2 regions of the Streptomyces sp. NPDC051677 genome follow, and region 1 is predicted to be linked to the other one. Evidence: riboswitches for the same ligand, from Rfam matches in the RefSeq annotation. Region 1 holds a riboswitch; the other holds the start of a gene.
What was found. A riboswitch is a leader RNA that binds a small molecule or an ion and turns the genes downstream of it on or off. The one in region 1 is predicted to bind cyclic di-AMP.
Positions count from the first base shown of each region.

Region 1 (7,769 bases):
CACCGGCGCCCGCAGCGCCTGCGCCGCGTCGGCCAGCGTCCCGCCCGCCTCGTCGAACCGCACGAGCAGACCGCCCGCGCCCTCGACGAGCACCAGGTCGTGGTCGGCCGCCAGTTTCTGCGCCGCTTCGACCACCTCGTACGGCCGCACCGGCGCGAGGCCCGCCCGGCGCGCCGCCGTGGCCGGGGCCAACGGCTCCGGGTAGCGGGCGAGTTCGGCCGTCGTGAGCGCGCCCGCGAGCCGCGCGACCTCATGGGCGTCCCCGGGCTCGTCCGGCCCCACGCCGGTCTGCGCGGCCTTCAGCACGGCCACCGAGCGCCCCGCCGCCAGCGCCGACGCGGCCACCGCGGCCGTCGTGACGGTCTTGCCGACCTCCGTGCCCGTCCCCGTGACCACCAGGATCGGCATGTTCATCCCTCCCGCGCCGCGGCGCACACCGCGCGCGCGATCCGAGCCACGTCCACGTCACCGGTGACGTAGGGCGGCATCGTGTAGACCAGATCGCGGAACGGGCGCAGCCAGACGCCCTCCCGCACGGCCGCCGCCGTGGCCGCCTTCATGTCCACCGCATGGTCGAGCTGGACGACTCCGATCGCGCCGAGGACACGGACGTCCTGGACGCCCGGAAGCTCCAGGGCGGGGGCCAGCCCGTCCCGCAGTCCGGTCTCGATCCGCTTGACCTCCGCGAGCCAGTCCTGTCCGAGCAGCAGTTCGATCGAGGCGCAGGCGACGGCGGCGGCGAGCGGGTTGCCCATGAACGTCGGCCCGTGGGCCAGCACCGGCACATCGCCCCGCGAGATCCCGTCGGCCACCCGGGAGGTGCACAGGGTCGCCGCCATCGTCATATAGCCGCCGGTCAGCGCCTTGCCGACGCACATCACGTCCGGTGTCACCGCCGCGTGCCCCGCCGCGAACAGCGCGCCGGTGCGCCCGAACCCGGTCGCGATCTCGTCGAACACCAGCAGTGCGTCGTGGGCGTCGCACGCCTCGCGCAGCACCCGCAGATACGCGGGGGAGTGGAACCGCATCCCGCCCGCGCCCTGCACCACCGGCTCCACGATCACCGCGGCCAGTTCGTCGGCGTGCTGCTCGATCGCCGCGCGCAGCCGCTCCGCGTACGACTCCTCGTACCCGGCCGGCGGCGGGTCCACGAACACCTGCCGGGGCAGGACCCCGGTCCACAGGTCGTGCATCCCGCCCTCGGGGTCGCACACGGACATCGGCTGCCAGGTGTCGCCGTGGTAGCCCCCGCGCCAGGTCAGCAGCCGCTGCTTGCCCGGGCGGCCCAGCGAACGCCAGTACTGCAGGCACATCTTCACCGCGACCTCGACCGACACCGAACCGGAGTCGGCGAGGAAGACATGCTCCAGGCCGTCGGGCGACATGTCGACAAGGAGCTTCGCGAGCCGTACGGCGGGCTCGTGGGTCAGCCCGCCGAACATCACATGGCTCATCCGCCCGAGCTGCTCGCGGGCGGCCTCGTTCAGCACGGGGTGGTTGTAGCCGTGGATCGCCGACCACCAGGACGACATGCCGTCGACCAGCTCACCCGAGCCGTCGGCCAGACGCAGCCGCACCCCGCTCGCCGACGCGACGACGAGCGGGTCCACCCGGCCGGGCATCGGACCGTACGGATGCCACACATGCCGCCGGTCGAGCTCCAGCAGTTCGGAGACGGGCAGCTCAGGCATTGGGCGCGAGGTCGGTTCCGGCGCCACGGCGGCGCACGGCGACCAGGTCCGTGCGCGGCTCGCTCACCGCAGGAGCTTCGGCGGCGGCAGCAGCAGTACCGCACACGCCCCCGCCCTCGTGGGACCCGCAGCCCCCGCTCTCATGCGCACCGCAGCCGCCGCCCTCGTGGGACCCGCAGCCGCCGCCCGCCGTCACCCGGTGCTCGGGCAGCGTGATCTCGCCCGCGCCCTCCACCTCGAACCCGGCGTCCGCGATCATCTCCAGGTCGGCCTTGCCGGCCTGGCCCTCGGTCGTCAGGTAGTCGCCGAGGAAGATCGAGTTGGCCAGGTGCAGGGCCAGCGGCTGCATGGTGCGCAGATGGACCTCACGGCCGCCCGCGATGCGCACCTCGACGTCAGGGCAGACGAACCGGACCATCGCCAGGATCCGCAGACACCGCTGCGGGGTGAGGTTCCACTCCTTGGCCAGCGGGGTGCCCTCGACCGGGATGAGGAAGTTGACCGGCACCGAGTCGGGGTCCAGCGCGCGCAGCGAGAACACCACGTCGACGAGGTCCTCGTCGCTCTCGCCCATGCCGGCGATCAGACCCGAGCAGGCCGACAGGCCGGCCGCGTGCGCCTTGTTGACCGTGTCCACCCGGTCGGCGTACGTGTGCGTGGTCGTGATGTCCCCGTACGTCGACTCGGACGTGTTCAGGTTGTGGTTGTAGGCGTCCGCGCCCGCCTCGCGCAGCCGCTCGGCCTGGCCGTCGGAGAGCAGGCCCAGACAGGCGCACACCTCGACGCCCTCGTTCTCTTCCTTGATCGCCTTGATGGTGCCGGCCACCCGGTCGACGTCCCGGTCCGTGGGACCGCGCCCGGACGCCACCAGACAGACCCGCTTGGCTCCGCCGGCGAGCCCCGCCGCGGCGGCCCGGGAGGCCTCGTCGGGCTTGAGCCAGGTGTACTTCAGGATCCCGGCCGTGGAGCCGAGCCGCTGGGAGCAGTACGAGCAGTCCTCGGGGCACAGCCCCGACTTGAGGTTGACGAGGTAGTTGAGTTTCACCCGTCGCCCGAACCAGTGCCGGCGCACCCTTCCGGCCGCGGCCACCACGTCCAGCACGTCGTCGTCGGAAGTGGCGAGGACGGCCAGAGCTTCCTCGCGGGTCGGCAGCTCGCGCCGAAGCCCCTTGTCCACCAGCGTGTTCAGCAGGTCCATGAGAGCCGATCCTGTCCTACGCACCCGCTTCGGGCCAAGGTAGGGATCGCACAACACACCCGCTTCGACGTGTGGGTATTGCCACACCGTGGGTAGCGATCGCTGCCGCTAGTGTCTGTCCGCTACCTACAAAAGCCCCGGAGGACCCATGGCGTTCGGCTGGATCGACGAGCAGGCGGAGCTGCGCCGCCGCGCCGGACTCGTGCGGACGCTGCGGCCCCGCCCGGCCGACTCGCCGCTCCTCGACCTCGCAAGCAACGACTACCTGGGCCTGGCCCGGCATCCCCGGGTCGTGGCGGGGGCCGCGGAGGCCGCCAGGACCTGGGGCGGCGGCGCGACCGGTTCCCGACTGGTCACCGGCACCACCGAGCTGCACGGCGAGCTGGAGCGGGAGCTCGCGGAACACTGCGGGTTCGAGGCGGCCCTCGTGTTCTCCTCCGGGTACGCGGCGAACCTCGCCGCGGTCACCGCGCTGGCCCCGCACGGCTCGCTGATCGTCTCCGACGCGGGCAACCACGCCTCGCTCATCGACGGCTGCCGACTGGCCCGCGGCGCCACCCAGGTCGTCGGACACGCCGACCCGGACGCCGTGCGCAAGGCGCTCGGCACCCACGCGGGCCCGGCCGTGGCCGTCTCCGACACGGTCTTCTCCGTCGACGGCGACGCGGCCCCGCTCGCTGCCCTCGCGGCCGCCTGCCGGGAGCACGGCGCCGGACTGGTGGTCGACGACGCCCACGGGCTCGGCGTGCTCGGGGACGGCGGCCGGGGCGCTCCGTACGCGGCGGGTCTCGCGGGCGCCGACGACGTCGTCGTCACGGTCACGCTGTCGAAGTCGCTCGGCAGTCAGGGCGGAGCGGTGCTGGGCCCCGCGCGCGTGATCGACCACCTGGTCAACGCGGCTCGGACGTTCATCTTCGACACCGGCCTGGCTCCGGCGGCGGCGGGCGCGGCGCTGGCCGCCCTCAGGCTGCTGCGCGGCGAGCCGCAGCGGGCGGCACGCGCGCGTGCGGTGGCGGGCGAGCTGTACTCGCGGCTGACGGCCGCGGGTCTGGAGGCGGTGCGTCCGGACGCCGCGGTCGTCTCCGTGCGTGCTCCGTCCCCGGAGAAGGCCGTGCGGTGGGCGGCGGACTGCCGGTCGGCAGGCCTGGCCGTGGGCTGCTTCCGTCCTCCCTCCGTGCCCGACGGCGTCTCACGCCTGAGGCTGACCGCCCGTGCGGACCTCTCCGGGGCCGAGCTGGAACGCGCTGTACGGGTGATCGACGAGACACGACCATGAGTCGGCGTGACACGGCCGTGGGTCGCCGCTGAGCACCGCTTGCCGACTACTGCGGTGCGTTGTGCTGCGGTGCGCTCAGCGGAACGCGGCCGTGAAACCCGTCCAGCTCTCGGGGGAGAAGAGCAGGGCGGGGCCGGCCGGGTCCTTGGAGTCGCGTACGGCGAGCAGGCCGGCCCAGGGGCCGAGGGCCGGCCGGGCGGTCTCCACACAGTTGTTCGCTCCCGTGCTGTAGCTGCTGCGCAGCCACCGCACCTGCGGGAGATGATCGGGATCGGTACTGGAAGGTACGTTCCGCGGTAGTGCGGACATGGTGCCTCCTTACGCGCCGTCGGCTATCGCGGCGATGTAATCCGATGAGTCCCCGGGCGAAAGGGCGTGCGCCCGAAGGGCGTTGAAGGCCTCGGTGTAGGCCTGGAGGTCTTCTTTCCGTTCGAGATAGAGGCTACTCGTCAAGTGGTCGAGAACAACCACATCCAGATCAGAAGTGCGCGAAAATGAGAAGATAACGAAAGGGCCGGTTAGGCCGATATGCGCCCCGGCGGCGAACGGCAGGACCTGAAGTCTCACTTGCGGCAGCCGGGCCGCCTCCGCCAGCCGACCGAGCTGATGTGCCATCACCTCGGGCCCGCCCACCTCCCGCCGCAGCACCGCCTCGTCCAGCACCGCGTTCAGCTCCAGCGGCGGCTGCGCGCGCAGCACGTCCTGGCGGGCCAGCCGCACCTCCACCAGGGTGTCGAGCCGCTCCTCGTCGGCGCCCTCCACTGCGGCCCTGGTCACCGCGCGCGCGTACTCGGGCGTCTGCAGCAGCCCCGGTACCACACTCGTCTCCAGCGTGCGCATCGCGCTCGCCTGGGACTCCAGACTGATGAAGTCACGGTAGGTGGGCGGCAGCACCCCGCGGTAGGCGTGCCACCAGTGGTCCCGACCGCCGCTGCCCTCGGCGCCCGCCAGCGCCAGCATCAGCTCCCGCAGCTGTGGATCGACTACGCCGTAGACGTCGAGGAGTAACCGCACATCGGCCGGTTTTGACCCACTGGTGCCGGTCTCGATACGGCTCACCTTGGACTGGTGCCAGCCCACGAGCCGGGCCGCCTCACCACTGGTGAGGCCCGCCTGGGTGCGCAGCGTGCGCAGTTCGGCGCCCAGTTTCCGGCGGCGCACCGCGGGACCGTGTTGCATGGGCTCCTCCTTAGTCCTTACGGGCCGTCCAAATACGCTCTGTCGTCGCAGAGTTCACCGCATCGAGCGACAGATATATGCATATCTTGGTGGATCGCCACCCGTGACCGGCGCGGTAATGGCAGTCTGGCGAAGAAGCACCAGTCCGGGACCGTACTCGAACCACACGCACCGTGTCGGACTTCGGTCCCGTGGGAAAGGGACGACGTCGCCATGGCAGATCACCTGGAAGCATCCGTCACTCTGCCGAGCGATCCCGCTTCGGTCTCCACGGCCCGCGGCTTCGTGGCCGGCGCCCTCGAAGAGTGGGGTCTGCCGGGGGACACGGAGGCGGCCGACACCGTCCGGCTGATCGTCTCAGAACTCGCCACCAACGCCGTACAGCACACCTTCGGGCAGTCACCCACCTTCACGGTGGACCTCGTCCTGGACCGTGACGAACACTTGCGCATCGGTGTCACCGACAGCCACCCGCGCTTCCCGAAACGGCTGCCGGCCGCCGTCCAGCAGGACAACGGCCGAGGCTTGGTGATCATTCGCTGGCTGACCGCGGAGTGCGGCGGCAAGCTCAGAGTGCGGCCCACCCGGGAGGGCGGCAAGACCGTCATCGTCGAACTCCCGTGGACCGTCCCGGCGGCGGAGCCGGTGGCCGGAGCCCTGACTGCCCCGGCGGAGGGCGAGATCCCGGGGCGGTGACGGCGCGTCAGGGACGCCGGCGCCACCCCGGGAGACTCAGTGGACCCGATGGCTCAGCGGACCCGCCCGTACCAGACGCTCTTGGTCCAGATCTTCTGCAGTTTCACCACGTCCCCGGTCTTCGGCGAGTGCCAGATCTTGCCGTTACCCGCGTAGATCCCGACGTGGTACACGTTCGAACCCGAGTGGAAGAACACGAGGTCGCCCGCCTTGCGGCTGGACGCCGAGATGTGCTTCGTCTTGTTGTACTGCTGGGCCGCCGTCCGAGGCAGGGTCTTGCCCGCCTTCTTGTACGAGTACAGCGTGAGCCCGGAGCAGTCGAACCTCTTCGGCCCGGTGGCCCCGTACTTGTACGGAGCGCCCTTCTTGGAGGCCGCGATCTGGAGCGCCTTCGTCGCCGGTGTGGCAGCCGAGGCGTCCGGGGCGAGCCCGGGGACCACGACCGAGCCGCCGACGGCGGCGATGGCGAAGGCCGAGGCCGTACCGGCCCGGACCATGAGCGACGGGACACGATTGAGCGCAGTCATGCGCAACCCTTCGTCAGCCGCCTGTGAAGGATGACCTGTCGGATTCGGGCTGGCGAAGTTGCCCGGCCGCTGACGCGGCTTCACCCCAAGGGCTGCTCGGCCCGGTCATGGCGTGACCGTTCCGGCGACCCGTCGTGCTTGGGTCCTCCACTCCTGCCGATGCACTTCTGTCGACCGGTCATCCGGGCGGCGGCAGGACTCGGCGTCCGCCCGGACCGCCCCGCCTCTTGTGGCGGGGGCTTGTCGTCAGTCAGGGATCTTGGCTCACGGATGTCCGAAAATCCCAATGGAACCGGGGATTTGTGGGGTTACTCACCACTCACCCGTTCGGGTGGACACCCTGATGGCCGATCAGGTGTCAAGGCGGCCACAGGGCCCCGGACCAGCCATGGAGCCCTTTATTCCGCCCGAAGAGCGCCCATTTGCGCAACCTCTACCGGCCCGGGAAGACAGCGCACGCTACGCCGAACGAGGGTCCCTCGTCTGGTCCGTTTCAACTCCGCGCCGGACGGCACGCTCGGGGCGCGGTCCGCCCGGCCCAGGTCGCCTCGCGTCAACTGTCGGAGAGCGGAGGCACCGTGACGCGCGCCGCACGGCGCTCCCCGTCCAGGACGCGCAGCGCCCGCGCGAGTGTCGGAGCGTGCAGCTCGTTCTCGCCCCGCTGGTGCATCAGCGTCAGCGCGTCGCGCAGCGCGACCGCCTTGCTCACCAGCGCCTGGGCGGCACGCAGTCCGCGGTACGTGTCGCCGTGGTGGGCGGGGTTGATACGGCCGAGCAGGTCGACGACGTCGAGGTAACCGTCGATCAACTCGGCCTCGGCGCGCGTCAGCGCGGGCAGCGGCGGCAACTCGGGCACCATCGGCCCCTCACCTCCCGCCCTGGCCGCCGGCCGAGGTCTTGCGGGTGGTGATGATGCCGTCCACCAGGCCGTATTCCATGGCCTCCTGGGCGGTGAGGAACTTGTCCCGCTCGATGTCCGCGCTGACCTGCTCCGGGCTGCGCCCGGTGTGCAGGACGAGCATCCCCTCCAGGGTGGCCCGGATGCGCGCCAGTTCGTCGGCCTGGATCGCGAGATCGCTGGCCTGTCCTTCTACGGGCTCGGGCAGGGACGGCTGGCGGATCGTCATCCGCGCGCCCGGCAGCGCGAACCGCTTGCCCGGCGTGCCCGCCGCGAGCAGCACCGCCGCCGACGAACCGGCCTG
Region 1 is NZ_JBITCT010000007.1:141,447-149,215, reverse strand. Features, by position in the region: gene bioD (dethiobiotin synthase) at 1-408, opposite strand, end outside; gene ACIBAF_RS10610 (adenosylmethionine--8-amino-7-oxononanoate transaminase) at 411-1,691, opposite strand; gene bioB (biotin synthase BioB) at 1,684-2,889, opposite strand; gene ACIBAF_RS10600 (8-amino-7-oxononanoate synthase) at 3,038-4,165, shown strand; gene ACIBAF_RS10595 (DUF397 domain-containing protein) at 4,241-4,474, opposite strand; gene ACIBAF_RS10590 (helix-turn-helix domain-containing protein) at 4,484-5,344, opposite strand; gene ACIBAF_RS10585 (ATP-binding protein) at 5,558-6,040, shown strand; gene ACIBAF_RS10580 (C40 family peptidase) at 6,094-6,567, opposite strand; cyclic di-AMP (ydaO/yuaA leader) riboswitch at 6,571-6,750, opposite strand; gene ACIBAF_RS10575 (hypothetical protein) at 7,121-7,426, opposite strand; gene ACIBAF_RS10570 (ATP-dependent Clp protease proteolytic subunit) at 7,434-7,769, opposite strand, start outside.

Region 2 (7,769 bases), on a different contig from region 1:
GGCGGTGACGGTCCCGCCCTTCTCCAGTTCCACGGCCCACTGGCGCAGACCGTGCCGGAAGTCGTCGTGGGCGATCAGACGGCGGTGGCGGGGCGTGGCGCTCGCGGCGCCGGCGGGGGCGAGGGCGGCCAGGGCGGCTCCGGCGGCGAGGGCTCCGAATGCTCTGCGCGTGGTCGTCACGGGAAGCGACTCCTTCAGTGGGCGGGGTGGTGAGGGACGGCCTGGGCACCTGTTGGCGCCCGGCGGGTCCAGGTGCGGGGACCGGAGACGACGCCGGCTCTTCGGCGTCGGGTGACGTTCATCGGTGCTCCTTCGCGAGGTGTCCGATGAGGGCGACGAGGCGGTCGGCCGCCTTGCGGTGACCCTGGGCGCTCGGGTGGACGGCGCCGTGGAAGTCGCCGTCCGCCGCCGAGAGCCAGCCGGTCGTGTCGACGAACTCCGTGCGAGTGTCGGCGAGTTCGTCGACCACCGCGGCGATGTCGGCGGCGCGCGACCCGTCGAAGGGGCGCAGGGCGAGGATGCGGGCGTGCGGGGCGGCCGACCGCAGGCGCTCGAGGTAGGAGCGGTAGGCGGCACGGAACTCGGTCGAGCCGTAGGCGGTGTCGTTGGTTCCCTGGCTGACGACGATCACGTCGGCGTTGCGGTCCGGGCGCGCCGGGGAGCCCGCGAAGTTCCAGCCGTAGGCGTCACCGGCGGTCGGCACTCCCCCGTTCCCGGTCTGGATCACACCCTGCCGCCCGAACCCGACCTGGGTGAGCGCGGCGTGCAGGGCGTCGGCGACGAGGGTCGGGTACGCGGCCGTGCCGTCGGCGCAGTCGGAGGTGTTGACCTCGCAGAGCGCCATCACACCCTGAGTGACGGAGTCGCCGTAGAACGCCAACTCACCTTTCTTGACCGCATGGTGGGCGAGGAGCCGGCCTTTGATGCCGGTCAGCACGACTCCGGTCTCCAGCGGGGGCGTCCACCGCCCGGCCCGCGAGTAGACGTCCTTCAGGGACAGCTCGACCGTGTGCGGACCCCGCCCGGTCGCCGTGATCGCGAGGTCGGCGCGGTCGACGGCGTACAGCGTCTTCGGGCCCCCGTCGACCGAGACGTACACCTGCGCGGGCACGGTGACCGACGAGACGTCGAACAGGGCGTGGACGGCGCCGCCCGCGAACCGGAACCGCAGCCGGGAACCGGAGTTGACGGTGATCGCGGCCTCGGCGGTACGGCCCCAGTGCCCCTCGTAGGCGAGCCGCCGGTCGTCGGGGCGGACGAGGTCCGTGCCGCCGGCCGCGGCCAGGGCGGGCGGTGCGGCGCCGACCAGAAGCGTCACGGCCGCCGCGGTACTCAGGAACCGGTTGATGACGGTGCGTCGGTCGGCGCCGGGCACGGGACCTCCGAAGAACGGTAGAAAGCGCTTGCCCCCTGACGGAGATCACTGTGGCCCCACCGTGCCCCGCCTGTCGAGGGGACGAAAAGGGCTGCCACGCGGCCGCAATGAAACGATCACGAACACGCAAGGTCCGGTCGGCGGGGCCGGCATGCGGAAACACCGAAGGCCGGACCCGGGGATCGGGGTCCGGCCTTCGGCTGCGTGTCAGGCGTGGTCAGGCGTGTGGCGTGCGGTCGTCGGCGGGGTCAGCCGACGGCGACGCCGTGCGAGCGGAGGTAGGCGACCGGGTCCACGTCCGAGCCATAGTCCGGCGTGGTGCGGATCTCGAAGTGCAGGTGCGGGCCGGTCACGTTGCCGGTCGCGCCGGACAGGCCGATCTGCTGGCCCGCGGTCACGGTCTGGCCGGCCGAGACGGAGAGCTGCGAGAGGTGACCGTACTGGGCGTAGTAGCCGTCGGCGAGCTTGATGACGACCTGGTTGCCGTACGCGCCGCCCCAGCCCGCGGAGACGACGGTGCCCGCGCCCACGGCCTTGAGGGAGGTGCCGGTCGGGACGACGAAGTCGACGCCGGTGTGGTAGCCGCTGGACCACATGCTGCCGGCCACGTGGTAACCGGTTCCGATGGTCGCGCCGGCCACGGGGAGGACGTAACCGCTGGAGGTGCTGGTGGTCTTCTCGGCGGCCTGGGTGGTCGCCTTCGCGGAGGAAGACGAGGACGACGACGAACCGGACGACGACTTGGTGCTGCCGGTCGTGGCCTTCTTGCCGATCGAGAGCTTCAGGCCGGGGTGGATCAGCGACGGGTCGCTGCCGATGGCCGCCCGGTTGTCCTGGTACAGCTTCTGCCAGCCGCCGCTGACGTGCTGCTCGTCGGCGATCTTCGAGAGGTAGTCGCCGGACCGCACGATGTACGTCCGGGTGTTCGTGGCAGCGGTTTTCTTCTGCGCCACCGGAACGGACTGCACGGCCTTTTCGGAAACGGACTGCGCAACCGTCTGCGCAACAGACTGGGAAGCCGACTGCACGGGGGCCGCATGGGCGCCGGTGGCGCCTATGAGCGGAAGGGCGAGCGCGACGCCGCCGGTTCCGGCGACGGCGATGGAACGGGTGAAGCGCTGGGACTTGGGACGGCGGTGCTTACCCTTCGCGGGCATGACGAATTCCTCTCCGGCGCCTGCGAGGTGAGCTGTCGGGTGCGGACTGGAGATGTCCGGCCGCGCCGAGGCACGGCTTTACCCCAAGCCTGTTCCGGGACCGGAACAGGCGGTTCTGCCTGTGGGTCCCCCGCTCCTGCCGGGTACGGGTGAGTGTGCGGACACCGGACGGCGGCAGGATTAGGCGTCCGTCCGGATTGGTGTGGAACGTAAGCGACCAAGACGCACAGGGACAAGCAGAGGTTGCACGGACAACGCAATTCTCTTGATCCGCTGTGCGAATTCCCAGTCACGCTCCGTCAATCAAAAGGACCGCTTTTCGCCGAACCCCCTGGAAAGGCATGCGAATTACGTGAGCATGACGCACGACGTACGGTCACGAATATGACGCTGCTCACGTGAGACTTCCCCAGGTTCCCTTATTCCGCAGCGAGTTGGAATTAAGGCTCCAATTCGGACAGACTCCTCAAATGCGACGCAGTCGGATAACCGTCGCATCGAGGTCGCCTCGCAGCCCAATCCGCAGCCCGTGGTGCAGCAGCACGGCCCCTCGGTGCACTTCGCCCGTTTCACGGCATTCGTACGATGCTGTCGGGTCGAGTCCCCGCAGCCGCAGCGCCGGAACGGGCTCGCCGAACCGCTGCGCCTGGAGCCAGGCGAGGACGACCGCCTCGTCGCCGCGCACGTACTGGACGGCGCTCAGGCCGCCGGCCGGGGGCCGCAGCCGGTAGAGGTCGCCGTGCTGCACGAGGGGCCGGATCTCCTTGTAGAGCTCCACCCACTCCCGGGCCTCGGCGAGCTCCTCCTCGCTCCACTCCGAGAGGTCCCCGCCGACGCCGAGCACTCCGGCCATGGCGCTGACGAACCGGAAGCGCAGCGAGCTGACCCGGCCGTTGAGCTGGGCGTTCGGGCTGTCCGTGACCCAGGCGGCCATGACCCTGGCGGGGTGGATCTGACTGAAGCCGTGCTGGATGTCGAGCCGGTCCAGGGGGTCGGTGTTGTCGGAGGTCCACACCTGGTCGGTGCGGCTCATGATCCCGAGGTCGATGCGTCCGCCGCCGCCCGAGCAGGACTCGAAGGCGACGCCCGGGTGGGCGGCCCGCAGCCGGTCCAGCAGGGCGTAGAGGGCCCGCACATGGTCCACCCAGAGGCGCTGCGGGTAGGGATCGTCCGGCCAGCCGGCGTCGGTGAAGCAGCGGTTGAAGTCCCACTTCACGTAGTCGACGGGGGCGCTGGACAGGAGCGCGTCGAGCTGCTCCCAGAGGTACTCCTGGACGTCCTCGCGCGCGAGGTTCAGCACGAGCTGGTTGCGGAACTCCGTCCGCTTTCGTCCCGGTTGGAACTGCACCCAGTCGGGGTGCGCCCGGTACAGCTCGCTGTCGGGGTTGACCATCTCGGGCTCGACCCAGATGCCGAACTGCATGCCGAGGGCGTGCACGTAGTCGGCGAGCGGCTTCAGGCCGTTCGGGAAGCGGTCGGGGTTGGGCCGCCAGTCGCCGAGTCCGGCGTGGTCGCCGGTGCGCGCCCCGAACCAGCCGTCGTCCACGACGAACAGCTCGACGCCGATCGCCGCGGCGCGCCGGGCGAGGGTCGCCTGCTGCTCCTCGGAGATGTCGAAGTAGGTGGCCTCCCAGGAGTTGAACAGCACCGGCCGGTCCTGTCCGGCGTCCGGGATCACGTGCGCCCGCTGGTAGGCGTGCCAGGTGCGGCTCGCGCCGCCGAACCCGGCGTCGCTCCACAGACCGGCGAAGACGGGCGTGGTGAAGGACTCCCCCGTCGCGAGGCGCAGCAGGCCCGAGTCGTCGTAGCCGGCGCCGCCGGTGATCTGCACGCGTGCGTCGGGGAGTTGGGCGACGGCGATCCGCCAGGAGCCCGACCAGCCGAGGGCGCAGCCGTAGACCTCGCCGCGTTCCTCGGTCGCGTCGGTGTCCAGGGCCACCCAGGGCAGGTGCTGGTGTCCCGTGTGGCCGCGGCGGCTGCCGATGACCTTCTCGCCGTAGGCGAGGGGGGAGACGGTGAGCCGGGACTCCGCGGCCCAGCGGCCGTGCAGCTGCGACAGCCGCCAGCCCTCGCGCTCGGGCAGGGTCCAGGCAGCGGAGTCGGCGCGCAGCAGCTCCAGCGGCTGCTCGCCCTCGTTGCGCAGGGTCGTCCAGCGTTCGACGACGTCCCCGCGCATCCGGTAGTGCAGGGTGACGGCGAGCCCGCCGTCCCCAAAGCGCAGCCGCAGCCCGTCGTCGTCGGCCTCATACGCCTCGAAGGTCCACTCGGTGCCGCGCCGCTCGTCGGTGCGCACGGACAGGGCGGGCCGGACGAAACGGGGGCCGCCCTCGACCGGGTACTCCTCGCGGCCGTCGAGCGGGGACTCGAAGGACGCCCCGCGCTCCGACGGCGGCAGCGCGGCGAGCGCCTCGGCGTCCGCGAGCGCGATGCCCGGGCCCCAGTGCAGGTGGACCAGCTCGTCGGCCTCGGTGAGGTGGAGGGCGTAGCTGCTCGTGGGCCCCGAAAGGAGCCAGGTACGGCCGTTGTCGGCGATCTCGGGCATCAAACCCCCACTAATTCGAACAGGTGCGATCAAGCACCAACATCATCGAATGCGGTCGGCCCGCCCGGCAACTCCGCACGGGCCACCCTGTGGACAACTCTTCACCTGGGCGGACGTCCGGTTCGCCGGCCTGTGGACAACCCGTTGCCCGGGGAATCCATGTCGTATGGTCGAGAAGGTGTCCCGTCGGCCACCCCGAGCCGCGCCGACGGTGACCGACAGGGAGGGAGCCCCAGTGACGCAGCAGATCCCGTCGACCGAGCCCGAGCTGGCCGGCGTGCGCAACTTCCGGGACGTGGGCGGCCTGCCGACCGTCGACGGCCGGCGGGTGCGCCACGGCATGCTGTTCCGCAGCGGCCACCTCGCGCACGCGACCGACGAGGACGCGGCGTTCCTCTCCGACCTGGGCCTGCACACGGTCTTCGACTTCCGCAACGCGGCGGACCAGAAGCTGGAGGGTCCGGACGTCGAGCTGCCGGGCGTGCGCAACGTGAACCTGCCGCTGTCGGACCCGGCGGACGGCTCCGAGTTCTGGAAGATGGTGCGCGACGGCCACATCGACCAGCTGCGCGAGATACTCGGCGACGGCAAGGCCGCGGGCCGGATGATCGCCTCCTACCGCACGATCGTCAGGGAGCGGACGGCGGAGCACTCACAGGTGCTGCACTCGCTCGCCGAGGACAGCGTCCCGGCCCTGATGCACTGTGCGGCGGGCAAGGACCGCGCGGGTCTGTCCATCGCGGTGACGCTGCTCGCCCTGGGCGTGGAGCGCGAGGCGATCCTCGCCGACTATCTGGAGTCCAACGCCAAGCACCGCCGCTACAAGGTGCGTCGCAGCGCCACCTCCGCCGAGGCCTACTCCCCCGAGGTCATGGAGCTGCTCAGCCCCCTGTTCGACGCCCGCGCGGAGTACCTCACGGCGGCGTTCGAGACCATCGAGGAGACCTGGGGCAGCGTCGACGCCTACCTGGAGCAGGGCCTCGGCCTCTCCCCCGAGACCCGCGAGCGGCTGCGCGAGCGACTCCTCGACTGACGGCCGCTCTACTGGCTGGCCCCCACCTCGAACAGCAGCCAGAGGAACCCGGCGAAGAGGTGCCCCACGGCGATGTAGATGATCAGCCGGATCCACAGGGTGCGGGGGAACTTCTCCTCGAAGTCGCTCATGACGTCTCTCCGGTCTCGGAAGGGGTCGGCCCCAGGCACAGCGTGGCCGTGGGGCTCTGCAGCAGGGTGTGGACGAAGAGGAGCTCGACCCCGTCGACGTCCTGCGCGGCGATGCGGTGCGGGGTCAGCGAGTCGAAGTGCGCGCTGTCACCGGGCCCCAGCAGGTCCGTGGTGTCCCCGAGCCGCAGCCGCAGCCGTCCCCGCAGGACGTGCAGCCACTCCTCCCCGGGGTGCACCCGCACGATGTCGCCCTGTGAGCCGTACGGGACGTGGACGCGCAGGGCCTGCATCCCGCGCCCGGAGGCGCCGGCCTGCCAGTACGTCCAGCCGCCCGCACGGGTGGGCTCCATGTCGGCGGCGCGCACGACGGCGTCCCGGTCGGCGACCGTCTCGCCGAGCAGCTCCGAGACCGTCGTACTGTAGATGCGGGCGAGCGCCAGCAGCATCGGCAGCGAGGGCTGGCGCTGACCGGTCTCCAGGCGGGAGAGGTGCCCCGGCGACAGCCCGGCGGCCCGCGCCGCGGCCTCCAGGGTGAGGGCGGTCCGGCGGCGCAGGGCGCGCAGCTGGGGGGCGACGACGGGAAGAGCCTCGGCGTGGTCCGCCGAGGGCTCGGACTCGGGCGAGCTCATGCCTCCATTTCACGCCCGCTTTGCCTCCAGGGCAAATTTCTTGCCCCAGAGGCAAAACCGCTCCGAGCGGCTCAGCGGTTGGCCACCGCCTGCTTCACGAGGGTCTTGCTGAAGTCCCACATCAGACCGCCGCCGCTGTGCGCGTCGTCCATCACGGCGGTGAAGGCGTCGACGAACCGGTCCACCTCCCGCTCGCCGACGACCAACGGCGGGATCAGCTTGATCACCTCCAGATGGTCGCCGGAGACCTGGGTGAGGATCCGGTGCCGCTGCAACAGCGGCACGACCACCATCTGCGCGAACAGTCCCTTACGGGCCGCCTGGAGCATGGTCCAGCGGCTGCGCAGCTTCAGCGACCTGGGCTTCCCGAACTCGATGCCGATCATCAGGCCCCGCCCTCGGACGTCGGCCAGCAGCTCGTACTTGTCGACCAGGGCGGCGAGCCGGGACTTCAGACGATCGCCCGTCGCGCGGGCGTTCGCGACGATCTGCTCGTTCTCCATGACGGACAGCACCGCGAGCCCGGCCGCCATGGCCTGCGCGTTGGAGCCGAAGCTCGCCGAGTGCACCAGCACCCGGTCCATCGACGAGTAGACCTTCTTGAAGATCCAGTCCTTGCCGAGGGTGGCGCCGACCGGCACATACCCGCCGGACAGCGCCTTGGCCACGCACACCAGGTCCGGCTCGACGCCCTCCTCGTGCTGGTAGGCGTAGAAGTCGCCGGTCCGGCCGAGGCCCGTCTGCACCTCGTCGGCGATGAGCAGCGCTTTGTGCTTGTGCAGCAGTTCCTGGGCGGCGCGGAGATAGCCGGGCGGCGCCTCGTGCACCCCCTTGCCCTGGATCGGCTCGACGATCAGGGCGGCGACGTCGCCCTTCATCAACTCCCGTGCCAGCGCGTCGAG
Region 2 is NZ_JBITCT010000006.1:174,082-181,850, reverse strand. Features, by position in the region: gene ACIBAF_RS09375 (DUF6250 domain-containing protein) at 1-180, opposite strand, end outside; gene ACIBAF_RS09370 (GDSL-type esterase/lipase family protein) at 299-1,375, opposite strand; gene ACIBAF_RS09365 (peptidoglycan DD-metalloendopeptidase family protein) at 1,624-2,532, opposite strand; cyclic di-AMP (ydaO/yuaA leader) riboswitch at 2,537-2,694, opposite strand; gene ACIBAF_RS09360 (alpha-galactosidase) at 2,999-5,074, opposite strand; gene ACIBAF_RS09355 (tyrosine-protein phosphatase) at 5,310-6,107, shown strand; gene ACIBAF_RS09350 (DUF6126 family protein) at 6,116-6,238, opposite strand; gene ACIBAF_RS09345 (helix-turn-helix domain-containing protein) at 6,235-6,867, opposite strand; gene ACIBAF_RS09340 (aspartate aminotransferase family protein) at 6,939-7,769, opposite strand, start outside.
Region 2: another riboswitch for cyclic di-AMP. It lies ahead of ACIBAF_RS09365 (peptidoglycan DD-metalloendopeptidase family protein); the one in region 1 lies ahead of ACIBAF_RS10580 (C40 family peptidase).